4 regions of the Pseudoalteromonas sp. APAL1 genome follow, and region 2 is predicted to be linked to each of the others. Evidence: predicted binding sites of a transcription regulator. Region 2 holds the regulator's gene; each other region holds the start of a gene.
The links. The regulator sigma-54, encoded in region 2, starts transcription at its own class of promoters, with help from an activator protein. The targets are predictions, from matches to a motif close to GTTGGCACGNNNNTNGNNT.
Positions count from the first base shown of each region.

Region 1: L1264_RS13065 (LruC domain-containing protein) is a predicted target of sigma-54. The motif match lies at 5,623-5,641, and genes of this name have one in related genera.
Region 3: glnA (glutamate--ammonia ligase) is a predicted target of sigma-54. The motif match lies at 2,446-2,464, and genes of this name have one in related genera.
Region 4: L1264_RS06875 (EF-hand domain-containing protein) is a predicted target of sigma-54. The motif match lies at 1,288-1,306, and genes of this name have one in related genera.

Region 1 covers NZ_JAKGAW010000025.1:19,352-27,675, reverse strand. The annotation lists gene L1264_RS13080 (AMP-binding protein) at 1-1,330, shown strand, start outside; gene gdhA (NADP-specific glutamate dehydrogenase) at 1,481-2,833, opposite strand; gene L1264_RS13070 (hypothetical protein) at 2,915-3,397, opposite strand; gene L1264_RS13065 (LruC domain-containing protein) at 3,400-5,589, opposite strand; gene L1264_RS13060 (ATP-binding protein) at 5,814-7,970, shown strand; gene L1264_RS13055 (M28 family peptidase) at 7,963-8,324, opposite strand, start outside.
Region 2 covers NZ_JAKGAW010000004.1:34,473-42,796, reverse strand. The annotation lists gene L1264_RS03310 (calcium/sodium antiporter) at 1-374, shown strand, start outside; gene L1264_RS03305 (KpsF/GutQ family sugar-phosphate isomerase) at 378-1,349, shown strand; gene kdsC (3-deoxy-manno-octulosonate-8-phosphatase KdsC) at 1,353-1,904, shown strand; gene lptC (LPS export ABC transporter periplasmic protein LptC) at 1,901-2,455, shown strand; gene lptA (lipopolysaccharide transport periplasmic protein LptA) at 2,445-2,966, shown strand; gene lptB (LPS export ABC transporter ATP-binding protein) at 2,963-3,688, shown strand; gene L1264_RS03280 (RNA polymerase factor sigma-54) at 3,806-5,302, shown strand; gene hpf (ribosome hibernation promoting factor) at 5,329-5,616, shown strand; gene ptsN (PTS IIA-like nitrogen regulatory protein PtsN) at 5,620-6,072, shown strand; gene rapZ (RNase adapter RapZ) at 6,073-6,918, shown strand; gene L1264_RS03260 (HPr family phosphocarrier protein) at 6,930-7,202, shown strand; gene mgtE (magnesium transporter) at 7,414-8,324, shown strand, end outside.
Region 3 covers NZ_JAKGAW010000018.1:51,101-59,424, reverse strand. The annotation lists gene typA (translational GTPase TypA) at 189-2,012, opposite strand; gene glnA (glutamate--ammonia ligase) at 2,520-3,926, shown strand; gene L1264_RS10840 (DUF4124 domain-containing protein) at 4,061-4,576, shown strand; gene glnL (nitrogen regulation protein NR(II)) at 4,663-5,733, shown strand; gene ntrC (nitrogen regulation protein NR(I)) at 5,752-7,137, shown strand; gene L1264_RS10825 (Crp/Fnr family transcriptional regulator) at 7,163-7,621, shown strand; gene L1264_RS10820 (hypothetical protein) at 7,618-8,280, opposite strand.
Region 4 covers NZ_JAKGAW010000010.1:25,154-33,477, forward strand. The annotation lists gene rluB (23S rRNA pseudouridine(2605) synthase RluB) at 1-9, opposite strand, end outside; gene scpB (SMC-Scp complex subunit ScpB) at 6-596, opposite strand; gene L1264_RS06875 (EF-hand domain-containing protein) at 727-1,248, opposite strand; gene L1264_RS06880 (exonuclease III) at 1,456-1,890, opposite strand; gene xthA (exodeoxyribonuclease III) at 2,137-2,946, shown strand; gene L1264_RS06890 (energy-coupling factor ABC transporter permease) at 2,943-3,593, shown strand; gene L1264_RS06895 (putative RNA methyltransferase) at 3,590-4,387, shown strand; gene yfbV (terminus macrodomain insulation protein YfbV) at 4,384-4,830, opposite strand; gene L1264_RS06905 (acetate kinase) at 5,120-6,334, shown strand; gene pta (phosphate acetyltransferase) at 6,339-8,324, shown strand, end outside.

The DNA.
Region 1 (8,324 bases), on a different contig from region 2:
TTCAACGTTGATCACTGCAAGTCAATTTAAGTCTAGTAACTATATTGAAATGCTTAATGAACTTGCACCTGAATTAAGCCATTTACCTGCAGATGGATTAAACCTAAAAAAATTACCGCATTTAAAAAATATTATTCGAATTGGCGACAAAAAATCTCCTGGTATGTATAGCTTTACTGATGTAATGGAACGCCCTACAGATGCCCATAAACTTGAGCTTGATGCTATCGCTGCCACTTTGCATTGCGATCAGGATATCAATATTCAATTTACTTCAGGTACCACGGGTAACCCCAAGGGAGCCACTTTATCCCATAAGAACATTCTAAATAATGGCTTTTTAATGGCCGAAGCGATGAAGCTTACTCATCAAGATAAGTTGTGTATCCCCGTGCCCTTGTACCATTGCTTTGGTATGGTACTAGGCAACTTGGTTTGTATAAGTAAAGGGGCTACAGCTGTTTTCCCAGGAGATTCTTTTGACCCTAAAACAACCCTAGAGGTGGTAGAAAAAGAGCGCTGCACGGGTTTACATGGTGTTCCTACCATGTTTATCGCTGAACTTGAACTAAAAGAGTTTAGCAATTATGACCTTTCAAGTTTACGGACAGGCGTCATGGCCGGTTCGACATGTCCAGAACAAGTGATGCGTAAAGTTCACTCATTAATGCATATGCAAGAAGTAGTAATAGGCTATGGTCAAACTGAGTGTAGCCCTATCAACAATGTAACTGAAACTGACTCACCTCTTGAAAAGCAAGTGACGACTGTAGGGCGTGCACTAGCACATACAGAAGTTAAAATTATTAATGAAGTTGGGGATATTCAACAAATCGGTGTTCCTGGTGAAGTTTGCAGCCGTGGTGCAGGCATTATGCGATGTTATTGGAATGATGAAGAGAAAACCAATGCCACCATAGATAACGAAGGTTGGTTACACTCCGGTGATTTAGGTGTAATGGATGAAGAAGGCTTTGTTGCTATTGTTGGTCGTATTAAAGATATGATCATCCGCGGCGGTGAGAATATATACCCTCGCGAAATAGAAGAAGTGCTTTATAGTTACCCGGGTATTCAAGATGCCGCTATTTTTGGTATAAGTGATGAAAAGTATGGAGAAGAAGTTTGTGCGTGGATCCAACCTAAAGATGACGCAGTGCTTGATGAAAATGCTATACGTGATTTCCTACAAGATAAGCTGGCCTATTTTAAAGTACCAAAGCACATTCGCTTCGTTGAAGAATACCCTATGACTGTAACTGGTAAATTGCAGAAATTTAAAATGCGCGAGCAAATGCAAGAGCTTCTTAAAGAAAACGCATTTTCGTAAGCATTCAGTATTAAAGCTCAGCCATGCTGAGCTTTAACTCGTTTAATTCAATTTAACTTATTTGCAGTACTATTGACCTCTAACGCCCAATCGACTATTTGGTGGAGTTATGGTCAACTATTTTAAGGTTTGCGCTAGCAGTGTGTGATATCAAACAGCGCCTTGTTTGATCATAGCCTGTGAAACACGTTCAAACCCTGAAACATTAGCCCCTAACAATAAATCACCTTCATGGTCGTATTGTTTTGCAGTTGATGATACTCGATCAAAAATTTCTTTCATAACTTGTTGAAGTTTTTCATCGACCTGCTGTTGGCGCCATTTCTGCATACTGGCATTCTGAGCCATTTCAAATTGGCTGGTCGCAACTCCACCAGCGTTTGCAGCCTTACTCGGCCCTAGGTAAACATCATGCTCTTTAAAGACAGCAAGTGCGTCTGCAGTCGTTGGCATATTAGCGCCCTCACACACGGTCATACAGCCGTTTGAAACAAGTGCTTTTGCATCCTTTTGAGTTATTTCGTTCTGTGTTGCACATGGTAAAGCAATATCAGCCTCATATTGCCACACTTGATGGGCATCACTCGGGTACTGATTTACAGGGGTAAATTCAGCATCTGGGTGTTCATTTAAATAATCACGAAGCTTCGCACCTTTTTCTTGTTTTAGGTGTTTGACTAACTCAACATCTAATCCATTTTTGCAGTATAGGGTGCCTTGCGAATCACTACAGGTAAGCACAACCGCGTCATGCTGCGCTAGTTTTTCCATTAAATAGAGCGCCACATTACCAGCGCCTGATACTAAACAACGTTTACCACGTAATGAGTCATTTTTGGCATCAAGCATAGCACTTAAAAAATACGCTACTCCGTAACCAGTCGCTTCTGTTCGCAAAGCAGATCCCGCCATTATTTCAGGTTTGCCTGTCAGCACACCTTGAAACTGATTGGTGATTCGTTTGTACTGGCCAAATAAGTAACCAATCTCCCGACCAGCAACTCCGATATCACCGGCTGGTACATCTGTATTTTCGCCAATGTGACGGTAAAGCTCAGTCATAAATGACTGACAAAAGCGCATGATCTCATTGTCGCTTTTACCTTTAGGATCAAAGTCTGAGCCGCCCTTCGCTCCACCTAAAGGTAACCCTGTTAGTGCATTTTTAAGAACTTGCTCAAAACCTAAGAACTTAATGACACTTAGATTCACGCTTGGATGAAATCGCAAACCGCCTTTGTAGGGGCCAAGTGATGAACTAAATTCGACTCGATACCCACGGTTTACTCTAAGATTGCCCTTATCATCATGCCAAGGTACTCGAAAAATAATTTGCCTTTCAGGTTCAACTAATCGCTCTAATATTGCCTGTTTTTGAAAATCGGACCCGTCTTGCACAACCTGTTCTAGCGAGTGAAATACCTCTTCAACAGCTTGGAAAAACTCAGGTTCGTTTGCATTTGCTTCCTTTACTTGGTTAAGTACATCTTGTAGATATTGCATATTAACTCCTCAAGCTATTGAAAATATTGTATTCACCTAATTACTATTAAACTTCTAAACAGCCTTAAACGATCACTTAGTTTAACGAATCGCAAACCGTTGAGACTCTTGCGAAGCATCAAAGTGCCAAAAATAGCGCATTGGTTCATGCTGGCCATCGTAAAACCATATCTCAGCCACTAGCTCAACCGCTGAGTTTGCAAGCATAATATCCGAATTCAACTTACTCTCGACAAGTGAAGAGCGTAACAAACATTCGGAGTAATCCGCTTTGTTATCCTCACCTTTAAGGCAGATATTTATATACGCACGTGGATTGCCCATATTTATATCAACATCAACATAAAGTAACACTTTACTAGACAAATCAAACGTTGGAGAAATAGTTAAATCAGTCATTGTATCCGTTTGTACTGTTGTTTCAGTTGCTGTTTCATTTTCTGTAGTGGCGGTTGTTGCCGATGTTGCCAAAGTATTTGAGTTTTCATTAACAGCATCACCTTCACCGCCACCACCACACGCTGTAAGAATTAAACAAATCATTGTAATTAATAGATGTTTCATGGCTACTGTGCTCCCGAAATCACTTTAGATGTTGTTGCATTGTTAAACCACATTGGACTTTCTCTGCCATCAGATTCAGCAAATGTTTGGAACTCACTATAGGCTTGGGTTATATCAACACTTTCTTTTGGGTGCGCCCATGACGACCCCACTTCAATGGCCCAAGGTAATCCAGATGGCGTTTGGAAGTAATACCCAAACTGAGTATTAGTTGCATCATCACTGCCTACTAAAGAAAACAAGCTTTGATTAAATTTTTCTGTCGGCGGTTGGTTTTTAATATGCACCTCCCATCCGCGAGGATTCAAGCCATCTAAAAAAGTACCGTGGTAATGACCTTCTGCCGCAAAAATAAATGGATCCAGTGTATATTTAGGTGCATCAACACTCGCTATATAAGTATTTAATGACACACTTAAAGTGAAGCTAACTTTATTATTAATGTTACAACCCGCTTCTGTTCTGAAAAAACTACAGCTAGAATCTTTACTTGCATAAGCCCATGTATCTGGCATCACAATAAAAATTGCGTCTTCTGTTCCTTCTTCAAGGATCGTATGTGTTTGCTGTTCGCCATTAATGATTAAACTGATTGATGCTTGGTCTATTTGACTGCGTAAAATGCGTTTGTTTATACCACTGGGGCTAGATTGATAAAGGCGAACTGCAAACCCGTTATGAAAAGTAGCACCTATTCCTACAAGATCTCCTTCTATTTTATAACCAAGCGCTTGTCCATCTTTATCAATCAACTTTGTACGGTAATTCATAACCAAATCATTAAAGTCATAATCACCAGCGAAGGGCCATTGGTCTTCATAAGCCAGAGTTACCCAGCCATTCTCACTTGGGTAAGCAAGACTACCGTAGGTATTAATAGGATAGTCTTCAACTTCTCCGCCTGTAACCCCGCCTGTTGCAGTTATTGGATTTGCTTCGCTACCGTCTGTAACCCGAAAACGTGCCCATGTTGCCCCCATAACAGCATTACTTGGTACATCAACAAGAACACTGTTATCCCCTTGATTAAGGCGATATTTACTCACTGTGATTTCGTCTGCATCAAACTGGTAATTTTGGTCCCAATCAAACCAAGCATATAAATAGCCATTATCATTTGGTGATGTGACAATAATTTGGCTTGTTGAGCCGGCAACAAAATCAGTTACAAACTTGACCCCATCGTCAGAGCTATCTACTGATGACTGGAGAAGATCACTGGCAGTGTTTAGGTTTTCTCCATCAACACTTGCACCGAGATAAACAAGGTTAGATTGGTCTTCATTAGGATCGAACAAGTGTCTTGCACCGCTATCTTCTAACGTTGTTTGATAAGGTCTAGGCGCATCACCAAAATCAATCGAGTTATCTGTAACTTTTACCTCTGCTATAGCACAACGTGCCCCATCATTTTGGTTAGATGTAGGGCCCAATGTAAACACAGACGCAGTTGGTGTATAACCCGACACAGGGCTGATGTTTAAATTAACCCTATGGACTTTACCGCTTCGATTGTTACTAAAATAAAACTGTCCTTGCAAATCAAAGTAAGCTGCACCATTGGCGCCTGTATCACCTGCAATGTCGAGATTTGTAATAAAAACAGGGCCACCATTTTCAACGTTGATCTCATATAAGTCGCCGTTTGATTCAACAGCGTAAAGAAGAGTACTGTGCGGATGAAATGCAAAGTCATAAATAGAGAGATTCCAGTTAGCAGAGCCTGGAATTAATTCAGCTTGGTATTGTTCATTTTGTGCTGTTAAATTAATGGCGTAAAGGCCAAAGCGTGGATGATATAAGTAATACACTGCCTTCTTTTGCTGCTCATCAACTAAAATATCACCCACATAAAAGTTCGTATCTGGTAAGCCGCTTACATTTAAACGCTCTAGCTTGTATTGGTTATTTATGCGTACCACACTTTTAGGGGCTTGCTTACTAAAACCATACATGTATTGGTCTTGGTAATTAAAGCCCACCGCATTAACACTGTCGTTATTAGCTTCGCTTGCAAAATCCATTGCTGCTGCAAGCACTGTCGTTTTCGCAGATACTAAATCAACACCATACATCTGTGCGGGCGAACCCTGAATTAAAAATGCTTTACTTGGACACTGCTCAAATGGTGCTGCACTTACCAAGCCGTTAGCAAGTGCCGCTGTTAAGTAAATGAACATGTTAATTTTCATAATTACACTCTCCTTTGGGTGTGTAATTACTTAAAGCAGCAACCATTCCAAAAAATAAATTGCCTTTTAACAATGCGTTATAAAAATCTAGCCAATATTATTCGCAAGTTGCGAGAAGAATAATTGCATAATGCAATTCCTTTTAGCTATAAAAGCAAATCATTCCCATTTAAAAGTATGACATGCTAGACTAGTTGGGATTTAAAAAAATAATAAACCCTACTATGAAACTTAAAGCCGCTGTTTTTCTGTATTTTGCCTTATCAATGAACTGTGCTTTTGCATCATCATTGCAAAACCATATTGACGAAGCCAGAGCAATCAGTGATTACCAAAAACGATATGAGTATTTATTAAGTATCGATAAACAACTTTTAGAATCGGCAAGCCTTGCAGAAAGAATCAGTTTTAACGTTAGATTAATTCACGTTCATATACAGCTTGGGCAGTTTCAGCAGGCGCAAACAATAATAGATGAGCTTGAAGCAGGCCCAAAATACAAAAACGACTCCCCTATATACAGCGAGTTGTATCTTGCTAAAGCACGACTGGCCTACAGAAAAAGTGACTTAGAAACCGCAATTTCGTTATCTCAACAAAATGTCGCGCTATTTCAGCGTTTGCAACTTAGCGATTATGAAATTGACGCCGTGGCGAGCCTTGTCAGTGCCTATCATAATGCTGGTGAGTATCAAGCCGCCTTGAACTTGCTTGAGGTTTATATTCACGACAACAATCGCGAATTAACCTTAAAGCAAAAAGAAATGCTCTACCATGGTTACTCACGTAATCTTGAGCAGTTAGACAGGTTAACGCTTGCTCTGGAGTATAAACTAAAACGCCGTGAGCTAGTTCAGCAGATGTCACCGTCTATTTCATTACAAGCAGGCATAACCTATTCGATTGCGCAAAGTTATTTAGATTTAGGCCAATACGAAAAAGCAAAGAGCGAGTTTATTACAGCGCTTAGTTTTGATAGACAAACGGGGTCACTTTCAGATATCGGACATAGCTTAGTTAAGTTATCACAATGCGAATATGGGCTACACAATTACACTAAAGCACTTGAATACGCACAAGAGGCTCAGCAAGTATTTGCTAGTTATAACAGCACAAGAAATACCGCTTGGGCTAAGCATAATATTGCAATAAATTTGCTTGAAATTGATAAAGCTGATCAAGCATTAGCAATTGAAAAACAAGTAATCACTGAACTGAAAGAAGACGATCACTTATATACTGATGTGTTACTGACATTAGCAAAACTATACATTGGCTCGACTGAGCTTAAACAAGCTAAACATTATGCACAGCAAGCCTTTCAATTAAGTAATCAAAAAAATAGGCTGCAAAAGCAGATCCTTGCCCTTGAACATCTAATTACAGTTGCACAACAGCAAGCTGATTATCAACAAGCATTGTCGTATCAACGCACTATCACGAAGCTTGAAAAAAACTTTGCCCATAACAACTACAATCAACGTTTAGCAGAGTTACAAAACTCAATTGCTATTCGCGACCGAGATTTGGCCATTCAAAATTTAAAACTGCAAGACCATGAAAAAAGCCAAGCCATAGCCTCACAGCGTCAAACAATCTTATACAGCATTTTATTATTTAGCTTGCTTTTAGCTGTAATGGGCATTGCATTATTAAGAGTAAAACAAAGAAAACAACTGATTGAACAACGCCGGAATTATCTAGATAAACAAATCAGCCAACGTAGTAAGTTATTATCACAAGTTGCCCACGAACTAAGTGGTCCATTAACAGGGTTGCGCTTACACCTTGAAACTCTGCAAGCTGGTCTTATTCAATTTAATGAGCTTACCTACGAAAAGCTCAACCAAAAAATCACCGACATGGCGACCTTAGTTGCTGATTTAAATAAAATATCTCTTTTAGAACAAAGTAGTTTTCAGCTCAAGCTAACAGCAATTAATGCTGCTGAGTATTTCCAAAGTTTACACGCAGATATGGTGATCCAGCTGGATCAATTTGAAGTGGGATTCACACAAAACATAGCCGATGAATTAACATTAGAGTGTGATGCAACAAGGCTTTCACAGTTATTTGCAAACTTAATCAGTAATTCGCTTAAGTACACGCATCAGCCCGGTAAGATTAATTTAACGATTAGCCAAAGCCAAACACAGCTATTGATCCGCTATGAAGATTCAGCCCCTGGCGTGAGCGATGAAAGTTTAACAAAGATTTTTGACCACCTTTATAGAGTGCCTGACTTAAATACAGTTAAGCAATCAGGATCAGGGATTGGGCTTGCGATAGTAAAACAAATTGTCGAAGCCCATAATTGGCGTATTACGGCAGTCCATAGCGAACTCGGTGGTGTCCGCTATGATTTAACGATTGCTATTTAGGTGATTTGTCTGGCCATTCAAATGCACCAACATCACCAGGAAATACAACCGGTGATTCAATTCCATCTTTGTTCACAGCAGCAACACCAAAATAGTAGTTATCGATAACAATATTTTTCAGTGTTGCTTCGGTGACTTTGCCAACATCACGACTAAATTGCCATTGTGGCTCACTGGTATAACGCCAATAGATTTTATAACTAACCACAGTTGGATCATCACTTTCATGCCACGCCAAGGTTGTACTTGGCTTTACAGCACCTGAAATACTGACCCCCGTTGGTGGTGCAGGCGCCCATGCCATTGATGCCATCGTCACTGCATTTAGTGACGTTAATTTCGCTGCATAGGCAA
Region 2 (8,324 bases):
TTGCTAAATACTTTGGCCTTTCAGACCTTGTAATTGGTTTAACAATTATCGCTATTGGTACCAGTCTTCCTGAACTGGCTGCATGTATTGCTGGGGTATTGAAAAACGAAGATGATTTAGCATTGGGTAATATTGTAGGCTCGAACATTTTCAACCTACTCGCTGTTTTACCACTGGCTGGGATCATCAACCCATCGATTATCGACCCATCTGCAGCGAACCGCGATGCCCTTATCATGATTGCAGCTACTTTAGTGCTGATTGCCATGTCATTGAACTTTAAAGGTGCTCGCCGCATCAATAGAGTAGAAGGTGGCTTTTTGTTAGTCGCATTTATTGCATATCAAGGCTATATTTTTAGCCAAATAGGATAATCAATGACCCAGCTAAATTTTATTGCGCAAGGTAAGCGCGTTCTTGAAATTGAAGCGCAAGCTTTACACGAAATAGATCAGTACATCGATGAACATTTCGAGCAAGCTTGTCAGCTAATGTACCAATGCACAGGCCGTATCATCGTTATAGGCATGGGTAAGTCTGGCCACATTGGCAATAAAATAGCTGCCACATTAGCAAGCACTGGTACACCGGCATTTTTCGTTCATCCTGGCGAAGCAAGCCATGGCGACCTAGGGATGATCACTCGAGATGATGTAGTAATGTGCATTTCGAATTCGGGTGAAACCAGTGAAGTGTTAAGCATTATTCCTGTTATTAAACGAATTGGCGCAAAAATGATTTCGCTAACAGGTAACCCTGACTCAACAATGGCAAAGCTCTCTAATGTGCATGTTTGTATTAAAGTTAGCCAAGAAGCATGCCCACTGGGTCTTGCACCAACGGCAAGCACTACAGCAACCTTGGTTATGGGTGATGCAATGGCTGTTGCTTTACTCGAAACACGTGGCTTTACAGCCGATGACTTTGCATTATCTCATCCCGGAGGTAGCCTAGGTAAACGCTTGTTGCTTACATTAAACGATGTAATGCACAGTGGTGATGCAACACCAATAGTGCACGAGTCGCAAAGCATTAAAGATGCGCTTATTGAAATGTCTGCGAAGGGGTTAGGTATGACAGCCGTGGTCGCGGAAGACCAAAAACTCTGCGGCTTATTTACGGATGGTGATTTACGTCGTATTTTAGAGCAACGTATTGATATTCATAGTACCGCCATTAGTCAGGTCATGACGCGCTCATGTACTACAGCCAGTGCAGAGATGCTGGCTGCTGAGGCGTTAAATATTATGGAACGCAAACGTATCAACGGCTTGATTGTAATCGATAAAAATAACACACCGATTGGCGCGCTTAATATGCAAGACCTATTAAAAGCAGGAGTTCTGTAAGTAATGACATTCGCCGAGCTATACCAGCCCCTTAGTCCTGATGTAAGTCAGCGTGCTCAAAAAGTTAAGTTACTAATATGTGATATTGATGGCGTTTTTTCTGATGGCCGAATTTATCTTGGAAATCAGGGCGAAGAGCTTAAAGCATTTAATACCAAAGATGGCTTTGGCATCAAAGCACTCATTAATAGTGGCTTTGAAGTTGCCGTTATTACCGGGCGCCATTCACAAATAGTTCAGCAGCGAATGACTAGCCTAACCGTACAGCATATTTATCAAGGCCAAGAAACAAAGCTGATTGCATACCAAGAGTTAAAAGATAAACTTGGCCTAGAAGATGAGCAAATAGCGTACATTGGTGACGATGGCCCTGATTTGCCTGTAATGGAAAAAGTAGGCTTTGCGGTAGCAGTCAATGATGCGCACCCATTGATAAAAAAACTGGCTCACTATACGACCATGCTACCGGGTGGCTTTGGCGCTGTACGTGAATTAACAGATTTACTGATGTTAGAAAACGGTAAGCCGTTAACTAGCAATGGAACCAGCGCATGAATATAGCCCGTATTTTACTGAGTATTGTTTTTGTTTGTTGCATGGTGTGGTTGTGGTATCCGTACTTTAACCAAACAACAAACACAATAAATAGTGAAGACGAGATTATTGCAACTCCCGATTATACGGCCGTTGCACTAAAGCAAACCGCTTATGATGAGCAAGGCAAGATTAGCCATAAAGTGGCCGCTGCGAAAATGGAGCTTTATCAGCAACTTGGGTTTACCTTTTTTGAGCAACCTATTTTTACACTTTATGGCGACCAGCAAATTTGGCAAGTAAAAGCTAAAGAAGCCACCTTATATGAAAACGATCAGCTTATTTTTGAAGGCGATGTTGTTGCTAAAAACTTAACCCATAATGGCATGATCGAAGATATTAAAGCTGAAAACATTAATGTTGATATAGAACAAATGACCATGTTTTCGAAGCAACCTGTGACGCTAACAGGACCAAATTTAAAAATTACCGGTAAAGGCCTAAAAGCTAATTTAAAAACCGAGATTGTAGAGTTAACTAACCATACACGAACCATATACTATGACCAATAAACTGAAGAAATTACTCCTGATCCCAAGCTTATTGATTGCCTTTTCAGGCGTAGCTGCCGAGCAGACAGGCGCACAAATTAGCATAAGCTCAGATCGCCAAACTGGTAAGCTAAAAGATGGCGTTGGTATATTTGAAGGCAATGTCGAAATTATACATGGTAACCGCCGGATCACAGCCGAACGCCTTGAAGCCCATGGTGGTGATACAGAAGGTACTGTTGAGTTAATTATCGCCACAGGTAAGCCTGCTTATTTTGAAGAAAAGCAAGCAGATGGCACGGTAATGAGCGCCAGTGCAGAAGAAGTTCGCTACGACGTAGCCAAGCGCTTCTTAACTTTAAATGGGGAAGCCGAAGTAACTCAAGCAGGCCAAAAAGTAACAGCGAAAAGCATTACTTATGATATGGCACAACAACTAATTAGCGCAGAAAAAGACGAAAACTCAACAGACCGTGTACACACAATCTTAGTGCCTGTTGACAACAAACAAGACGATAAAGGCCAACCATGAGCACATTAAAAGCAGAGCTTTTAGCAAAAAGTTATAAAGGCCGCCAAGTTGTCAAAAATGTGGGTCTTGAGGTTGAAGCGGGCAGTATCGTTGGTTTGCTTGGCCCAAATGGCGCAGGCAAAACCACCACTTTCTATATGATTGTTGGCTTAGTACCTAGCGATAAAGGCAAGATCAGCATTGATGATAATGATATTACACTTTTGCCAATGCATAGCCGAGCACGTTTAGGGATTGGTTACCTACCACAAGAGTCATCTATTTTTAGAAAGTTAACGGTTTATCAAAACCTAATGGCTATTTTAGAAACGCGTAAAGATTTAAATAAACAAGGCCGAGAAGAAACACTCAACAACTTACTTGATGAATTTAGTATTCAGCATATTCGTGATAGTCAAGGTATGGCCTTATCTGGGGGCGAGCGTCGTCGCGTAGAAATTGCTCGGGCATTAGCCGCAAACCCTAAATTTATCTTGTTAGATGAGCCTTTTGCTGGTGTTGATCCTATTTCAGTGTTAGATATAAAGAAAATTATTGAACACTTAAAAAATCGTGGTATTGGTGTATTAATCACTGACCATAATGTTAGAGAAACCCTTGATGTTTGTGAAAAAGCCTACATTGTTTCTCATGGGGAGCTAATTGCATCAGGAACACCTGAGCATGTTTTAGCTGACCAAACCGTACGCGATGTGTATCTAGGTGAGCAATTCAGGCTATAACCAATAAGCCACCATCTAGCGCATCTGCTAAACTAAATAACAATGACAATAAATCGATATAAATTTACCTGTGACTGCACAGGTGTCGATAACACATAAAAGGATTGTTAGGGATACATGAGGCAATCATTACAGCTGCGCATGGGCCAGCAACTTACAATGACTCCACAACTGCAACAAGCAATTCGCTTGCTGCAGCTTAGTACATTGGATCTCCAGCAAGAAATTCAAGAAGCACTTGATAGTAACCCTCTGCTTGAAGTGGAAGAAGCAGATTACAACGATGAAAACATTGGTAAGAACGAGCAAAAAGCTGAATCTGATGATACTCAGCTAAGTGCATCGGCCGAAGAAGCGCCGAGTGAGTACGAACAAGAAAGCAGCGATGCCCTTAACAAAGACACCGTTAGTGACGATTTAGCCATGGATGTGACATGGGATGAGTACATGAGTGCTGCCCCATCAACATCATCAGGTCCAATGCCTGAAGATGAGTCAATTTATCAGGGTGCATCGACTGAAACCCTCCATGAATACCTTATGTGGCAATTACAACTCACACCATTTAGCCCAACCGATGAAGCGATCGCTGTCGCCATCGTAGAGGCAATTGATGACTCAGGTATTTTAACTGTTAGCTGCGAAGACATAGTCGAAAGTTTTAATCAAAATAATGATGAAGAAGAAATCGAACTAGATGAAGTCGAAGCGGTCTTAAAGAGAATACAGTTGTTTGATCCAGTAGGGATTGGTGCCCGTAGCTTACAAGAGTGCTTATGTATCCAGCTTCGCCAATTCGATGCGAGTACGCCGTATTTAGCTGAAACTAAAATGGTTTTATCTGAGCATATTGAATTATTAGCAAGTCGCGACTATCGCACTTTGATGAAAAAGACTAAGCTTAAAGAAAGCGAACTAAAAGAAGTAATGACGCTGATCCACAGCTTAAACCCTAAGCCAGCTGACAGCATAGTTCGCGAAGAGTCTGAGTACGTTATACCCGATGTATCGGTTAAAAAAGTTAAAGGTCGTTGGGTCGTTGAATTAAACCCAGATTGTATGCCAAAAATTAGAGTGAATAGCCAATATGCAGCTATGTCACGCTCAGTAAAATCGAGCAGCGATAGCCAGTTTATTCGCTCTCATTTACAAGAAGCTAAATGGTTTATTAAAAGCTTAGAGAGCCGTAACGATACACTTTTAAAAGTGACCAATTGTATCGTACAGCAACAACAAGCATTTTTTGAACATGGCCCAGAAGCCATGAAACCAATGGTGCTGAACGATGTCGCAGAAATGGTCGAAATGCATGAATCGACAATTTCACGTGTTACAACACAAAAATACATGCACACCCCTCGCGGGATTTTTGAGTTGAAATATTTCTTCTCAAGCCATGTCAGCACAGAAAACGGTGGTGAGTGTTCATCAACAGCAATTCGCGCTTTGATCAAAAAGCTTATCGCTGCAGAAAACTCAGCTAAACCATTGAGTGATAGTAAAATTGCAGATATATTGGCTGAGCAAGGAATTAAAGTAGCTAGACGCACAATTGCAAAATATCGAGAGTCTCTAGCGATACCTCCGTCTAATCAGCGTAAGAGTTTGATTTAGACGTTTTACATAGAAGGAAAATGCTTATGCAACTAAATTTAACTGGTCGTCATGTAGAAATCACTGATTCATTAAGAGACTATGTAAACAGCAAGTTTGCAAAACTAGAAAGGCATTTTGACCACATTAATAATGTACATGTCATTCTAGATGTAGAAAAATTAAGCCAAAAAGCAGAAGCAACTTTACATGTAAATGGAGGCGAGCTCTTTGCCTCAACTGCACACCAAGATATGTATGCAGCCATTGACTCGCTAATCGATAAACTAGATCGTCAAGTCATTAAACACAAAGAGAAATTAGCTCGACACTAAATTATGAAACTTAGTTCACTTACTAACCAGGACTGCAGCAAAGCTGCGGTCCTTTTTAATAGCAAAAAAAGAATCCTTGAATATATCAGCGAGCTGGCTCACCAGCAGCTTCCTCATTTATCTCAACAAGACGTCCTTGATGCCTTACTCAATAGAGAAAAATTAGGCAGTACAGGTATTGGTCGTGGCATTGCTATTCCACATGGCCGCATGAGTGGTGCAGAGCAACCACAGGCATTTGTCATAGTGAGTGAATCCCCAATCAATTTTGACGCAATTGATAACCGACCTGTGGATATTTTCGTTGCACTCATCGTACCAGATGGAGACAGCCAACTTCACCTAAAGACCTTATCGACAATTGCTGATAGACTAAAAGATAAGGAGTTTTGTAAACAGTTACGTAGCGCCAAAACAGACCACGAACTGTTTCAGGTCATATCAGCAGAGGCATAAATGGAATTAATTATCATCAGCGGTCGCTCAGGCTCAGGTAAATCGGTCGCTTTACGTGTACTTGAAGACTTGGGTTACTACTGTGTTGATAATATCCCAGTCAACTTATTACCTTCGCTTGTTCGTAGCGTTTCAGACAACTATGACAAAATAGCAGTCAGCATAGATGTGCGTAACTTACCGAAAGAGCAGCAAGAGTTTAATGATATTCTTGAATACCTGCCAGGTTTCGCAAACCCAACACTGTTCTATTTAGACAGTGATGACCAAACTCTGATCAAACGCTTTTCTGAAACGCGACGCTTACATCCTCTATCGATTGACTCGCTGCCACTCGATTTAGCAATTAAGCAAGAAAGAGTATTACTGGATGTACTGATCACGCGCGCTGATTTTATGATTGATACCACCGACCTGAGTGTTCATCAGTTAGCTGAATCTATTCGTGAAAAGATCTTAGGTAAAAAAGATAAAAAGCTGATTATCACCTTTATGTCGTTTGGCTTTAAACATGGTATTCCTAAAGAAGCCGATTACGTATTTGATGCACGTTTTTTACCAAATCCACATTGGGAGCCAGATCTAAAGCCACTCACAGGCTTAGATCAACCAGTAAAAGATTACCTTGCAAGTCATAGCATAGTGCAAAAATTTACATGGCAAATTCAAACATTTGTGCAAACATGGTTACCTCACCTTGAGCGTAACAATCGAAGCTATCTTACTATCGCAATTGGCTGTACTGGCGGGCAACATCGCTCGGTATATTTAGCGCAGACCATTGGTGATAGCTTTTCAAAAACGCATGCGAACGTAAAAATCCGCCATCGCGAGCAAGATATTTAATTGGATGCCAGATGCACGCAGAAGACACGTTTTTAATTCAAAATAAGCTTGGCTTGCACGCACGAGCAGCCACTGTTTTAGCACAACTTGCTTTGCAATTTGATGCTAAAATTATGCTTTATCAAGACGATAAAGAAGCTGAAGGTGATAGTGTTTTAGCCTTAATGTTACTTGAAAGTAGCCAAGGTAAAGAAGTGCGTGTGGTATGTGAAGGCCCAGATGCAGAGGCTGCACTGAACGCAATTGGAGAATTAATTGCACAACGCTTTCATGAACAAGAATAGCGTTTGCTAAGGCTTAACCGTTTAAGTTAAACTTAGTTCAGGTATTTATAATTCTCTTTAAATATCCTACTTTTATATCGTTCACACCTTAAAAATACAAAGCACTTAATAATTTTATCGCAGTGTGAAGATATCCTGCAAATACACCACTTAGCAACTATGCTGTATTTGCAGAATCTGTATTAATCTATTTTCAGTTGTAAGGACGCCAATGCCAGAAGCCTTTGAACAAGACTACCCACTACAACAACTTAAACAAGTGACCAAGTCACTCAATAGTGGACAATTTGTTCAGGTGCGAGGCATGCTCGCTAAAACAGCTCCGTGTGATACCGCTTTATTATTAGAGTCATCTCCCCATAAAATTCGTCGCATGCTATGGCAGTTGGTAGACCCAGATGTGCGTGGTGATGTTTTAGAAGAACTCTCTGAAGACGTACGTTTAGGTATTATTGCTCAGATGGAGCCTGAGCACATTGCTGCTGCAACCGAAGACATGGACGACGATGACTTAGGTGAAGTTCTTCGTAGCCTTCCTGACACCGTTTATCAAGACGTAGTCAGTGCAATGGACTCGCAAGATAGAGAAAGGGCAACTCAGGCACTGTCGTACCAAGAGCGTTCAGCCGGTGCCCTGATGAACAGCGATACGGTAACAATCCGTCCAGATGTTACCTTAGATGTAGTCCTGCGCTATTTACGCTTGCGTGGTGAACTACCAGAAGGTACGGATGACTTATACGTTGTTGATAAACATAACTGCTTTTTAGGCGCGCTTTCGTTAACCACATTACTGACCAACTCATCGGATAAAATTGTTCGTGATTTAATGGATGAAGAGTGTGAGTCAATCCTGATCTCAATGGATGAAAGTGATGTAGCGCAATTGTTCGAGCGTCATAACTGGATTTCAGCCCCTGTTGTTGATGATAACGCTCACTTGCTTGGTCGTATTACCATCGATGATATCGTTGACGTCATCCGTGAAGATGCTGAACACAGCATGTTAAGCCTTGCTGGTCTTGACGACGAAGAAGATACCTTTGCGCCAGTACTCAAAAGTTCGCAGCGTCGCTCTATTTGGCTGGGAGTTAACTTATTAACCGCATTGCTAGCAGCAAT
Region 3 (8,324 bases), on a different contig from region 2:
TCTCCTGCAAGGTCGATTTAGAAAAGATAGTACAGATGGGGGGTTTAGCAAAAAAGTGCAGTTAAGTTTAAAATTTTACATGAATAAAGTTGGGTATCGCTGCGCTCAACCTACTTGGCTGACCACTAAAAAAAACCGCCGTATCTTTCAATACGGCGGTTCTAATTTTGTGAAACTAAAAGACCTTATTAGTCTTTAGCTTGACGGCTCGCACGTTTACGCTCACTTTCAGTTAAGTGACGTTTACGAATACGGATGCTCTGAGGTGTCACTTCCACTAACTCATCATCATCGATGAATTCAATCGCTTGTTCAAGCGTATAGTTAAGTGGTGGTGTTAACGTTTGTGCTTCATCTGTACCAGATGCACGAACGTTAGTAAGTTGCTTACCTTTAAGTGCGTTTACTGTTAGGTCGTTATCGCGGCTGTGGATACCGATAACCATACCTTCGTAAACTTCAACACCGTGACCGATGAATAACTTACCACGGTCTTGTAGGTTGAATAATGCGTTAGTAAGTGCTTTACCTGTTGCGTTAGCAATCATTACACCATTCTTACGCGCGCCGATAGTACCGCCTTTATGTGGGCCGTAGTGATCGAATGTGTGGTAAAGAAGACCAGAACCAGACGTTAATGTCATGAATTCAGTTTGGAAACCAATTAAGCCACGGCTTGGGATCATAAAGTCCATACGTACACGGCCTTTACCATCTGGAGACATGTCTGTTAGTTCACCCTTACGAAGACCAATTTGTTCCATGATAGAACCTTGGTGCTCTTCTTGACAGTCAATTGTAAGTGTTTCGTATGGCTCTTCTTTTTGACCATCAACTTCACGAAGGATTACTTGTGGACGAGAAACCGCAAGCTCGTAGCCTTCACGACGCATGTTCTCGATTAATATACCTAAGTGTAACTCACCACGACCAGAAACACGGAAGCTATCTGGGTTGTCAGTTTCTTCAACACGTAGTGCTACGTTGTGAACAAGCTCTGCTTGTAAACGCTCTAGGATGTTACGTGACGTTACGAATTTACCTTCTTTACCAGCGAATGGTGAAGTGTTTACAGAGAACGTCATTGTTACTGTAGGCTCATCAACGCTAAGCGGTGGTAATGCTTCAACAGTATTTACATCACAGATAGTGTCTGAGATTTTCAGCTCACCAAGACCCGTGATAGCAATGATGTCACCAGCGCCTGCAGATTCTGCTTCATGACGCTCAAGACCTAAGTAGCTCATTACTTGGCCAACTTTACCGTTACGCTTAGTACCGTCTGCACTAACAATTGTTACTTGTTGGTTAGGGCGAACAGTACCACGCTTGATACGACCAACACCGATAACACCGATGTACGAGTTGTAGTCAAGCTGAGAAATTTGCATTTGGAAAGCACCTTCAGGATCTGCATCCGGTGGAGATACTTCATCAACGATCATCTGGAACATTGGTTCCATGTTATCTGATGGCTCGTCTAAATCCATTGTTGCCCAGCCGTTGATAGCTGATGCATAGATTACTTTAAAGTCTAACTGTTCATCAGTTGCACCTAAGTTATCGAATAAGTCGAAAACTTGGTCCATAACCCAGTCTGGACGTGCACCTGGTTTATCGATTTTGTTGATTACAACAATCGGCGTTAAACCTTGTGCGAATGCTTTTTGCGTTACGAAACGCGTTTGCGGCATTGGACCTTCTTGAGCATCAACAAGTAGTAATACTGAGTCAGCCATCGAAAGTACGCGTTCTACTTCACCACCGAAGTCGGCGTGTCCTGGGGTGTCTACGATATTGATATGGTAGTCGTTCCAAGAGATAGCTGTGTTTTTAGCTAAAATGGTAATACCACGCTCTTTCTCAATGTCGTTTGAGTCCATTACGCGCTCTTCATTACCGCCGCGCGTTTCTAATGTGCCTGATTGCTCAAGCAGTTTATCAACCAAAGTTGTTTTACCGTGGTCAACGTGGGCGATAATCGCTATATTTCTTAACTTTTCGATGCTCATATTTTTTCTCAGAGAAATTGAATCTCATTGATCCTGCAAGATCTACGCACTCACCGGCATTTTCACCAGATGTCCCAGCATAGGATTTAAAAGGGCGCATATTATCCCTTAATAATGGCATGGATGAAAGTTTATCCAATACAATTTTCAAAACTTTCTTCAGGCATTTTATAAGTATCTGTTTTATAAATGACAAATTTATGAAAATAATAATTTTTATAAGCATAAAACTGGCAAAATTGCATTTTTTAAACCATATTTTGGCACTTAATCGTATTTAGAACCGATAAATTGGCACGCTCAGTAATTGTGCAAATCGTCGTCATTCTTTTTACGCACCAAAATGATCTTTTTCCGCACCAAAACAGTGCATAAAAAGTTAACATAACAACAAGCGGTTTCTTTTTTATCAGCCTTAACAACACCTTAAAAAAATGGCATGAAACCAGCTTACATAGAGCAAAAGCAATAATGCAGCAAAAATAAAACCCAACAATTGGAGGACACATGTCACAATCGGTTTTAGATTTTATCAAAGAAAATGACGTTAAGTTCATTGATTTACGCTTTACTGATACCAAAGGTAAAGAACAGCATGTTTCTATTCCTCATCACCAAATTGATGAAGATTTCTTCGAAGACGGCAAAATGTTTGACGGTTCTTCAATTGCAGGTTGGAAAGGCATCAACGAATCAGATATGGTGCTTATGCCTGTTCCTGAGTCTGCTAAAATGGACCCGTTTTCTGAAGAAGCTACACTAATCATCCGTTGTGACGTAGTTGAGCCTTCAACACTTCAAGGTTACGAGCGTGACCCACGTTCAGTTGCAAAACGCGCTGAAGAGTACATGCGTTCTACAGGTATCGCTGATACTGTATTATTTGGTCCAGAGCCAGAATTCTTCCTTTTTGATGACGTTAAATACAAATCAGACATGTCTGGTTCTATGTACAAAATCGATTCTGTAGAAGCTGCTTGGAACTCAGATAAAGATTACGAAGGTGGCAACATGGGTCACCGTCCAGGTGTTAAAGGCGGTTACTTCCCGTGTTCACCTGTTGATTCATCACATGACTGGCGTTCAGCAACTTGTTTAGTTCTTGAAGAGCTAGGTCAAGTAGTAGAAGCTCACCACCACGAAGTAGCAACTGCAGGTCAAAATGAGATCGCAACTCGCTTCAATACAATGGTATTAAAAGCTGACGAAATCCAAGAGATGAAATATGTTATCCATAACATGGCTCACTTATACGGAAAAACAGCGACATTCATGCCTAAGCCAATCGTAGGTGATAACGGTTCTGGTATGCACTGTCACCAATCTCTAGGTAAAGATGGCGTAAACATCTTCGCTGGTGACAAATACGCTGGTCTATCTGAAGAAGCACTTTACTACATCGGTGGTATCATCAAGCACGCTAAAGCAATCAACGCATTCGCTAACGCGTCAACTAACTCATACAAGCGTCTAGTTCCGGGCTTCGAAGCACCAGTAATGCTTGCATACTCTGCACGTAACCGTTCTGCTTCAATCCGTATCCCAGTGGTACCGTCTGCTAAAGCACGTCGTATCGAAGTACGTTTCCCTGATCCAACAGCTAACCCATACTTAGCGTTCTCTGCAATGCTTATGGCTGGCCTTGACGGTATCAAAAACAAGATCCACCCTGGTGATGCAATGGATAAAGACTTATACGATCTTCCAGCTGAAGAAGCTGCAGAGATCCCACAAGTTGCATCTTCACTGCAAGAAGCATTAGATTCATTAGATGCTGACCGTGAGTTCTTAAAAGCTGGCGGCGTATTCACTGATGACCTTATCGATGCTTACATTGCACTTAAGGGCAAAGAAGTTGAAAAGCTTAACATGACAACTCACCCAGTTGAGTTCGAAATGTACTACAGCGTTTAATTTAACGCCGTATCAGAATTATCAGATTGATAATAAATGTGTGTTCTCAAGCCCGCTTTGCGGGCTTTTTTGATGGTAATTTGGCCAATTCTACTCTAAAGTTTTAGTTAGATTAGATAACCTAGGGTCACAGAGTGAAAAACACGATTTTATTAGTATTACTCCTTTTTACAGTATGCAATTACGCACAAAGTGAAGTAAAAAAAATTTACTCGTGGAAAGATGAGAATGGTGTTTTAGTGTTCTCAGACTCACCTCGCCCTGGGGCTAAAGAAGTAAAGCTCAATACTCAAAACCTCACCATGCCTAAAACCGACACCAGCATACTTGATAACCCGGCTAGTGCGACACCTGTAAACTTTAAAATAACGATTTCCTCACCAGAAAATGAGGCAACCGTTCGAGAGAATACAGGCTCAGTATACGTCACAGCACGAGTGAGTCCGCGTTTTGCAACAGGCTTCAAAGTACAGCTGATAGTCGATGGCACACCTCACGGAAAATCGAGTAATAGCACGACCTTTGCATTGCGAAATGTCGACCGAGGCGAACACACATTACAAGCAAAACTTATAGATGCGAATAATAAAGTCGTTTCGGTTAGCCCTGTTAGCACTTTCTACATGCACAGAGCATCGATACTTAATTGAAACTATTTTTTTCGAGCCGGTATCATGCAAAGTAAATGGATTGTGCTAAGCTGCTGTTAATTGCAACGCACTAAAATGGTGCAAACATGCTCAGTGATACACATTTTAATTCTGAACTACTCGAAAGTATTTGGAAAAATTTAAGTACAGCCGTTATTTTGCTCGATAATGATTTTAAACTGGTTTATGCAAATGATAGTGCCAGTGAGCTATTAGGCTTAGGTCCAAAGCGTATAATTAATCAGCCATTCGATAACTTATTTAACTACCACTCCATTGACCTAAAACGTATTGCTCAGTACTCGTTGTTTGATGGCGTTGACTGCCACCAGCATAGAGCTGACGTGGTGTTCGTCGATTCTCGCCATGCTAAGCTAACCATTAGCACCCGCCGAATAAACAGTAATAATGAAAATTATATTTTGTTTGAGTGCCGACAAATGGATGATGAAATTCGCCACGATCAAGCATCAAATCAAATGCACCAATATCAAGCCGCACGCAATTTAATTCGTGGTTTAGCACACGAAATTAAAAATCCTTTGGGTGGAATACGCGGAGCGGCGCAATTATTGCAGTACGAGGTTGATCAGCAAGAGCGTGATCAATGTGCAGAGCTTATCATTGAGCAAGCTGACCGATTACGAGAGCTCGTAGACCGTTTACTTGGTCCAAACCAATTGCCACATAAATCATATGGCAATATTCACCAAGCTCTTGAGTCAGTGATTAAGCTTAGCATGTTAGATAACAGCGCTAATATCACTTTAGTGAAAGACTATGATCCAAGTATACCGAGTGTGTACATTGACCAAAGTAAAATTCAACAAGTGGTACTTAACATTATTCGCAATGCACAGCAGGCTCTGGTTGATGGTGGCGAAATTAGAATAAAAACCCGTATTAACCATCAACATAGACGTCCTGGTAAAGCACCGAAGAAAACCTTGCTGATCCAGATTTCAGATAATGGTCCAGGAATAGATAAGAGTTTAAGAGAAACCTTGTTTTATCCAATGATCACTAACAAAGAAAATGGTTCAGGACTAGGGTTATCCATTGCACAGACTTTGGTTGATCAACACGGTGGACACATTGACTGCGATAGTTGGCCAGGCCATACAGAATTTAATATCTATTTGCCTTTTACGGATTAATGGTTTTTTGGAGTAGTCATGAAAACAGTTTGGTTAGTTGATGATGATGCCTCAATACGCTTTGTATTAGAAAAAGCGCTGGCGCGAGCAGGATTTGAAACAGAAAGTTATGCAAATGCACAAGATGTGCTTAACGCACTCAAGTTTAGTCAGCCTACCGTTCTAGTGTCAGATGTAAGAATGCCTGGTATGGATGGTATGGCATTACTTGAAACAATTGCCGAACAAAACCCTGGGTTGCCAGTCATCATTATGACTGCACACTCAGACTTAGACTCAGCGGTAAATGCATTCCAAAAAGGCGCATTTGAATACCTTGCAAAACCATTTGATCTAGATGAAGCAGTTGCGCTGGTAGAGAGCGCCTGTCGTGCTAATTCAACAAAAAAAACCAAGCGTAAGCAAGCACCACAAACGAATGCCCATATCATAGGCGAAGCGCCTGCGATGCAAGAGGTGTTTCGCGCGATCGGTAAATTATCAGCATCAAGTATGAGCGTGCTAATTAATGGTGAATCAGGAACAGGTAAAGAGCTTGTTGCCAGTGCCCTACACAATCATAGTCCGCGTAAAGAAAACCAATTTATCGCTTTAAATATGGCTGCCATTCCAAAAGAGTTAGTAGAATCAGAATTGTTTGGCCATGAAAAAGGCGCGTTTACAGGGGCCGACAGTATTCGTAAAGGTCGTTTTGAACAAGCCAATGGTGGTACCTTATTTTTAGATGAAATTGGTGACATGCCACTTGATGTACAAACGCGTTTGTTACGTGTATTAGCCGATGGTGAATTTTACCGAGTTGGTGGCCATCAAAGCATAAAAGTGGATGTGCGTATTATCGCAGCAACACACCAAAATCTCGAAGATTTAGTTAAACAAGGCAAGTTTCGTGATGACTTGTTCCATCGTCTTAACGTTGTGCGTTTACGCTTACCTGCGCTACGCGAACGTACCGAAGACATTGAACGTCTTGCACAGCACTTTTTACATAAAAGTGCCAAAGAGCTTCAAGTTGAAAGCAAAATACTAAGCCCTAAAGCCACAGAGCAACTACGCTTATTCAATTGGCCTGGTAACGTGCGCCAACTAGAAAACACCTGTCGCTGGTTAACTGTAATGGCTCCGGGTGAGCTTATCAGCGAACAAGATTTACCGCCCGAAATAGTTGCCGCAGCTCCAGTGGAACAGGAAGGTGATTGGCTGGATGCATTTCAGCAATGGCTCAACCTTGAGCTTAAACAAGGTAAAGAAAATATCTGGCCGGCTATACAAGCACAGCTAGAAACTCGCTTGATTAAAACAGCATTAGCCAATTGTGCGGGGCACAAGCAAGACGCCGCGGTGAAAATTGGTTGGGGCCGCAATACATTGACCCGTAAGTTAAAAGAGCGCAATATTAGCTAATTTATCGCCATAACAATGTGAATCAATGAAGTTAATCGAACACATACCACTCATTAAACAAATGGAAATAATTAACAGATTGTCGTTCTTTAGAGAGTTTACTCTTAGTGAACGACAAGTGTTATTAGAGTCATTCAGTCATTTATATTTGGTTAAACAAGGCCGCGCTGTTTTCAAGCAGTACGACAATGACAAGCGTTTGTATATTGTTCTAAGTGGTTCACTGATGGTGTTCAAGCAAAGTCATTTACATGAGCTTGGCATTATTGACCCAGGTGAGTTTATCGGTGAAGGTGCTTTTATTAACAATCGGGAACATAGCACAAGCGCCCGTGCTAGAGTGGATACTATTTTATTAGCTATCGCCCCCGAAGCACTCACCCGCTTGCCCAATGTGATCCGCGAGAAAATTAAAGATCGCATAATCGAAGGCATGAGTGAGCGAATTGTGAAATTGAGTAATTATCTCGAATCACGTAGCTAATCCATATACACAACTTGCAATGAACAATTAAGCCACCCTGGTTTATTTACACGTGCTGTGTAACGGTAGGTATCTGATGGTTTCATACCAAATGGGGTACTCACTTCTGGCGTTAAATGGCTGTAACTTTGCGAATAGTTTTTATAATAAATGACTAAATAGCCGTATAAGTAATCCCAGTCTAATGAGACTCGTCTACCACTCGCTAGGTTAAACTCGGCCTGTTTATCACTAAATTTGACCGCAAGGCCGTTAAACTCATCCTCAACGCAACCCGTTGTTATTACTCGAGCCGGCATAGTGAAACTAGTTGAGCCATTTTTTGCTCGTAAGTAAAACCCTATATTGCCTTGATTGTAAAAATGATTAGCCTCTGTGGTGTACTTAATTTCAGCTTGATAACCCAGCCCCTGCATAATTTCTGCAAGTTGCTCGGTTTCATGAGTGAGAATTTTATCGCTCGATAACATTAAGGTTGCATCAGCAAAGTCTCTTGGAATAGGGAGCTTAGTGTATTCGTAGGGTAAGCTTTGCTTATTTAAAGCTTGCTCTAATGTGTGCAACTGTTGTTGATCAAGATTTTCTGTGTATACGTAGACTGTTGGTTGCTGACAACCTGCCAAAATTAAAAATATGGCTGCTGAAATTATCCTTTTCATTTTCTTTCTCACTTTAGATTACAAATGTAGTCTAAAGCGAGAAA
Region 4 (8,324 bases), on a different contig from region 2:
ATTACTCATTCAGATAGTTCTCTCACAGAAGGATCGCTCAATAACTGGTTGATTTTACTTTCCTGAAGCTCAGGTAGTGGTGGTAATTCATCTAAACCAGCTAATGAAAAATAGTCTAAGAAAGCAGCAGTGGTGGCGTACAAGGCAGGACGCCCCGGCACTTCTTTGTGGCCAACAACTCTTATCCACTCTCTTTCTAATAATGTTTTAATTATCCCTGAGCCAACTGTAACCCCCCGTACTTGTTCAATCTCACCACGGGTTATGGGTTGTCTATAGGCAATCAAGGATAAAGTTTCTAATAGTGCTCTTGAGTATTTCGGTGCTCGCTCTTGCCATAAATTTGCAAGCCAAGGTGCTAAACTTGCACATGCTTGAAACCGATAACCGCTGCCAACGGCAACAAGCTTAATGCCTCGAGTTTGATAATGCGTTTGAATTTGGTCAATTGCATTATTTATGCGTGGCATAGATACGCTTAAATCAGCTAATACTGTCTCTTTTAAATGACGCTTAGACACGGGCTTTCCGGCAACAAAAATCGCGGCTTCTATGATTTCGACTAATTGTTCATCACTGATACGTTTTGCGGCCATTGCAACTAAAGGTCATTTTTACTCACTAACGCTCTATTATGACAGAAGTCGACCAAGGTTGGAAAAATTATTATAAAAAAGCCAGCGTAAAACACTGGCTTTAGGGGTATTTAATAGCTGCTTTATAAAATTAGCTCTTGTTAAGCATCTCTAACGCGTCGTCTTCGGCAACTTCACTGCCATATTTATTAATGTAACTAATAAACTCATTGCGGCTTACACGTTTATCTTTGTTGCTATCCATATAGCCAAAGTGATTTGCAATGTCGTCGTCATCCGCTTCTTCAATAGAAATATAGCCATTTTTATCGTTATCTAACGATTTAAAGTCATTTTCGATTGGGTCAAATTTAGCGATTTCAGCTTTAAATGCTGATTCAGATACCTCACTATCAGTTGCCACCTTGCCTGTATTTAACTGCATGTAAGCATTAAATTCAGTACGGCTGATTTGATCATCCATATTGGTATCGATATTTGAAAAGTGCTCCCAAATAGCATCGTCGTCAGCTTCTACTTTAGAGATATAACCGTCGTTGTCATTATCTAGGCTGCCAAAATCGCTGTCGATTTTTTCTAAAGAGTTACTCGCAGAACAGGCTGATAGGCTTAATGCTGCTAAAATTGTTGATGCTAAAGTTAACTTATTCATAAGACATTTCCTTGTAGTCGATTAGATTCACTTCGACTGTTACAAGTTGAATGCCAAAATGCCTTATTGTCTAAAATCAAGCACTTACAACCTAGTTAAGTTAAGGTTAAGCCTATGATTTAGCAAGCTTTTCATTAATTACTGTAATTTTTTCATAAAAAAAAGCGCTCTAAAGAGCGCTTTTTCAATCTAACTATAATGTTGCTATTAGATAGCTGCGTTTTGGTAACGCTTAACGAAATCTGTTACTGCTTCGCCATTACATTTTAAAGTATTTAAGTTACCAATTTTTTCACGCACAGGTGTTAAACCTTTTTTAAGTGCAGTGATACAAAGTTGAGTCTCTTTTTGCTCATTTTTAGCAAACACTTCAACAGCTGCCTTTGTTGCAGCTTCTTGTGATTGTGCTTTTTTAGCAATTTCACGGATGTCAGTACCGTTACATAAAATGCTCTTTGAAAAACGTGACATTGAAATGCCATGCTTTGCTGCTTCTTTACGTGCAGCGGTAAACCCTTCGTTCGCACTTAAGCTACATAACTTTGATTCAATACGGTTATCAGCTGAAAAGTAGTGCGGGTTGCTTGCTAATGAGCCAAATGAGATACATGCAAGAGAAAGCATCACTAATTGTTTTTTCATGGTTTACCTTTAAATAGTACATAATATGAACGGGTGATTTGTGCGCATTATATAACCAAAAATAAGTAGATCAACTGAATTATTTATTTAATTTAATTATTAATACTGAGTTAACAATGTTTTTAAAATAAGCAGCAATTGATCAACATTTATTCAATTTGATTTTCGTAATTTGCTCATGAATAAGCCCTATTTTGATGGTAGAATTGCCCTAAACGAATAAACAAAAATTCAGATAGGTAATCCATGAAGGTAATCTCATTTAACATTAACGGCCTGCGCGCCCGTTTACACCAGTTGCAAGCGGTGATTGATAAACATCAACCAGATATCATTGGCTTACAAGAAATCAAAGTGCATGATGAAGCCTTCCCGCTTGAGGATGTACAAAAAATGGGTTATCACGTTTATTTCCATGGTCAAAAAGCGCATTACGGCGTGGCAATGCTATGTAAGCAAGAACCTAAATCGGTTGTAAAAGGTTTTGCAACCGATACAGATGAATCACAACGTCGTATGATCAGCGTAACAGTGACTCAAGAAAATGGTCGCGATCTTACTGTGATGAATGGCTACTTCCCGCAAGGCGATAATATTGCCCATGAAACCAAGTTCCCATATAAGCGTCAATTCTATAAAGATCTAATGACTCACTTAGAAGATAATCACACACCAGAGCAAGATGTTATTGTGATGGGCGATATTAATATTTCACCAACCGATCTCGACATTGGTATTGGAGAGCCTAACCGTAAACGCTGGTTAAAAACAGGTAAATGTTCTTTTCAACCAGAAGAGCGTGAATGGCTAAGCACGTTATTAAACTGGGGCTTTAAAGATACCTTCCGTGAACTATACCCAGAAAAAACCGAACAATATTCGTGGTTTGATTACCGCTCAAAAGGTTTTGATGACAATCGCGGTTTACGTATTGATGTGATCTTAGCAACCCCAGCGCTTGCTGAGCGTTGTATTGAGTCAGGTATCGATTACGAATTACGTGGTATCGAAAAACCATCTGATCATGCGCCAATTTGGTCAACATTTAACGCATGATAGAGACGATGCAATGGCAGCTCCCTTTGTGGAGCTGTGTGGCTTTAGTACTTTGGCTAAGCTTTGATAAGCAAAGCGCATCCCAATTATTGGCAACACCAATAAGACAAGTGGGTGTGCTCGCGTGTGCTTTAGTACTTGCAATATTATGGCGCATTAAAGCGGGAATATTGCCGGGCCTCGAATTGCATATATTAGGGGTCACCGCAGTGACCCTGATTTTAGGTTGGCGACTGGCTATTTTTGCAAGCAGCCTTGCAAGTCTACTGCTGGTGTTAGTCGCTCAGTTACCACTGCCCTTATTGCCTGTGCATTTACTATTTACGGCATTTATACCTATCACGCTGAGTTACTTGTGTTTTGTACTTTGCTATAGCTATTTACCAAGACACTTTTTTATTTATATCTTTTTATGCGCATTTTTAACCGCGGCTGTTATCGCTTGTATCAAAATACTTACCAGTGGTGTGTTTTATTACTTATTGGGTGATTACAGTTTTATTGAGATTTCAGAAAACTATCTCATTCTATGTGCCATAATTTGGTTTCCAGAAGCAATGCTCAATGGCATGGCTATTACCTTGTTGATCACCTATCGCCCGCACTGGGTTAAAACCTTTTATGATAAGGACTATTTAGACTCATGAGTCTTCACTATCACTGCCCGCTTTGCAAACTTGAACTTACGCTAACCGATAAAACTTACCGCTGTGACAACAACCATAGTTTTGATATCGCTAAAGAGGGTTATGTCAATTTATTACCCGTGCAAAATAAAAAGTCGAAACAACCAGGTGATAACCTTGAAATGGTGCAAGCACGCCGAGCTTTTTTAAGTGCGGGGCACTACCTTTTTTTACAGCAAGCTTTAGCTGAGTTAGTAGCATCACTTAAACCAAATACAGTAATTGATTTAGGATGTGGCGAAGGCTTTTATACCCAAGCAATAGCAGCGCAATCGAGTGCCGAAGTATATGGTGTTGATATTTCGAAGCCGGCGGTAAAATACGCGGCTAAGCGTTATGAAAATGCAAATTTTAGTGTTGCCTCGATTAGCCAAGCCCCTTTTGCTGACGCATCTGCCGATGTGCTTGTCAGTGTGTTTGCCCCCTTATTTGCACAAGAACTTGCTCGACTTGCCAAATCGCAAGGCAGTCTAATTGTCGCAAGTCCAGGACCTTGGCATCTTAAAGAATTAAAAGCGTTTATTTATGCGGATGTAAAACCACATACAGAGATAGAGCCACCAGCAGGGTTTAGTAAAGAGTCAATAAACTTGCTAGAGCAACAGGTGCTATTGCCTGTTGATGAGATTAAACATTTAATTATGATGACGCCGTTTGCTTGGAAGTTTCGCCCAGAGCATTGGCAGCAGATAGAGCAACAAGGCCCACAAAAAGTAACGTTATCGTTTTATGTGAGCCAGTTTATTCGTGATTAAAAGTGTTCTTTTGTGAACGCTTTATCCATCTTTTCGAACATATCTTTTAAAAGTTGAGCTAAATCTGTGTAGCATGGTTTTTCAGTTGTGAGTTGTGACTGATAGCCATGCGCCTTCATTTTACTATGCAGCTCGGTATACCAACTTAACATAGCTGGTTCTAAACGGGTTTGAGCGCGACGACCTAACCACAGCAAGCCTTGAAAAGGTAACGACAGAAAAAATAAAGCGATAGTAATAGCTTGAGGGAAGTAATCACTACCTAAATAGTTTACTTGCATGAACACTGTGAACATAGCCAGAATAGGCATGACTGTGATCGCCAAGTCTGTGGCTTTGATCACTCTGAATTCAGCAAACATTGGAGCTAGCTCTTGTCGCATTGGCCATTTTTTCGCGTACTGACGACCTGTTTGCACTTGTGACATGACACCTTTTTGCATCATCACTCCTCGGGTTTTCATACTGTTTCACAACTGAGTGTAACACACTCCCGGATACAATCCCTGCAAAACCTGTCCTCGTTTTTATAACAATTTATGTCATTGACACTAACGTTAATAGTCTAAATGAGATAAAATGTTATCGGCTTAAGTCAACGAGACTTTAGTATAATTACAGCCCACCTTTGTTAAGTGTAGCAACAAAATACTTATTTACTATACTGGCAAAGAATTCTAATTATCAAGCCTTAATATACACTGACTGATATCGTACTTTTAGGACCTAGCTATGCCAACGCCCCTTTACCCACCACACCATGTTTTAGTACTGAACTGTGGTAGTTCAAGTTTAAAATTTGCCATTTTAGATGCCACCACTTCTGACGAAGTTATTTCAGGTTTAGCTGAGCGCCTTGGCTCAGACACACCTTCAATCAAATATAAATATAATGGTGAAAAAAAGCTGATTGAACTTGCTAAAGGTCAAGCCCACGATGCGGCGATTGCTGAATTGGTTAAGCTAGTCAATAACTTAGGTCTTGCAGATAATTTAATCGCTGTAGGTCATCGTGTGGTGCACGGTGGCGAGCATTTCACTGAATCTGTACTTATCGACGATGATGTACTTGCAGCTATTGAAAAAACAGCGGCACTTGCACCACTTCATAACCCAGCAAACTTATTGGGTATTCGCACTGCAAAGCAAGCGTTCTCAGCGCTGCCACAAATTGCCGTGTTTGATACTGCGTTTCACCAAACCATGCCTAATATTGCTTACTTATATGCTTTGCCTTACTCGCTTTATAAAGAGCATGGCGTAAGACGCTATGGTTTTCATGGTACCAGTCATTACTACGTTGCTGGTGAAGCAGCAAAATTATTAGGCAAAGTGCGCGAGCAAACTAATGTGATCAGTGCACATTTAGGTAATGGTTGCTCAGTGTGTGCGATTAAAGATGGCAAGAGCGTAGATACCAGTATGGGTCTTACGCCGCTTGAAGGCTTAGTGATGGGTACTCGCAGTGGTAGCATCGATCCGGGTTTATTCACTTTCTTAACGCAGCAACTTAATTACACTGCTCAAGAAATTGATGATTTACTCAATAAGCAAAGTGGCTTGCTAGGTATTAGTGAATTATCAAATGACTGCCGCACTATCGAAGAAGCCGCCGTTGAAGGCCACCCGCAAGCAAACCTTGCACTCGATATCTTCTGTTACCGCTTAGCTAAACAAATAGCTGCTTTTTTAGTTCCTCTACAACGTTTAGATGCACTTATTTTTACCGGCGGTATCGGTGAAAACTCAGATATTATTCGTGACAAAGTCATCACTCAATTAGGCTTTTTAGGCCTTGAGTGTGATGAAGATGCAAACTTAGCGGCACGTTTTGGTAAAGAAGGTCTAATTTCAAAAGGCCAAGCGCATGCGAAAGCGTTTGTGATCCCTACCAACGAAGAATGGGTGATTGCTAACGATGCTGCCCGTATTGCACAGGAGGCTTAAGTAAATGGCACATAGAATTATGTTGATCCCTATTTCAACGGGGGTTGGTTTAACGTCTGTTTCTGTTGGTTTAGTCCGCGCGCTTGAGCAAAAAGCGCTAAAGGTAAACTTTTTTAAGCCAATCGCACAGCCTCGTTCTGGCGATACAGGCCCAGAAAAGTCAACGCAAATTGTCACCCATGGTTCGCCAATTAATCCACCTACACCATTTGAGCTTAGCTATGCAGAGCAAATGATTGGTGATGGTAAAGGCGACGACTTACTAGAAGAAATCGTAGAGCGCTTTGAAAGCACTATTAAAGAAGACGAAATTGCGATTATCGAAGGTATGGTGCCAACACGTCGTCAGCCTTATGCTGGCCGTGTAAACCGCGAAATCGCGCAAACACTGGGTGCTGATATTGTTTTTGTATTAACACCAAGCAACGATAGCAATGACCAAATTGAAGACCGTTTAGAAATCGCCTCTGGCAACTATGGCGGTGTTAACCACCCTCGCGTGCTAGGTTGTATTTTCAACAAAGTAAATGCTCCTTTAGATGACGAAGGTCGCGCACGTGCAGACCTTGTTGAGGCCCATGAGCCTGAGCAACTTGAAAACGAATTAAACCGTTTAGCATCACTGCCGATTTTCAGAAAGCACCCATTTAAGTTATTAGGTTCAATTCCGTGGGATTTCGACCTAGTAGCGCCGCGTGTGCGCGATTTATGTGAATACTTAAAAGCCGAAGTCATTAACGAAGGCGACATGGCTCACCGTCGTTTACGTCGTGTCACTTTCTGTGCGCGAACGGTTTCAAACATTTTAAGCCACTTTACCCCGGGTGCATTACTGGTAACACCAGGCGATCGCTCTGATGTATTAGTTGCGGCTTGTTTATCGGCCATGAATGGCACCAAACTTGGGGCGATTTTATTAACCGGTGGCTTTAAGCCTGAAGAACGCATTATGAAATTGTGCGAGCAAGCCATGGATACAGGCCTGCCAATTCTTGCAACAGAGGAAGATACTTGGCGCACGTCACTCTTGCTGCATAACTTCAATATGGAAGTACCATGTGATGATGACCAACGTATCGATAAGGTGAAAGATCATAACGCCAGCCATATCGACTCTGATTGGTTAGACAGCCTTGCGAAAAGTGTTGGCCGTACTCGTAAAATGTCACCGCCTGCGTTTCGTTTCTTACTAACAGATAAAGCTCGTCAAGCGAATAAAACCGTAGTTTTACCTGAAGGTAATGAGCCGCGTACGATTAAAGCTGCCGCAATTTGTGGCCAACGTGGTATTGCTAAAACAATCCTGCTTGGTGACAAAGAAGAGATTTTACGTATTGCAGAGCAACAAGGTGTAGAGCTCAACGATAACGTTACAATTATTGAACCGAGTGATGTAATTAACGATTACGTTGCGCCGATGGTCGAAATTCGTAAAAACAAAGGCTTAACTGAAGTTATTGCCCAAGAGCAGCTACTCGACAATGTGGTACTTGGTACCATGATGCTTGAGCAAGGTAAAGTTGATGGCTTAGTTTCGGGCGCTGTTAACACCACTGCAAACACCATTCGCCCACCGTTACAGTTAATTAAAACTGCACCGGGCTCGTCGTTAGTCTCATCGGTATTCTTTATGCTGTTACCTGATCAAGTACTGGTTTATGGTGACTGTGCAATTAACCCAGACCCAACCGCAGAGCAGTTAGCCGATATTGCAATTCAATCAGCAGACTCAGCCGCCGCGTTTGGTATTGAGCCTCGTGTTGCAATGATCAGCTACAGTACGGGTACTTCGGGTTCAGGTGCTGACGTAGAAAAAGTGCGTGAAGCCACTAAGCTTGCCCAGCAAAAGCGCCCTGATTTAGTGATTGATGGCCCACTTCAGTACGACGCTGCAATTATGGAAAACGTTGCGATTAAGAAAGCTCCTGGCAGCCCTGTAGCAGGTAAAGCGACGGTGTTCGTATTCCCAGATTTAAATACCGGTAATACA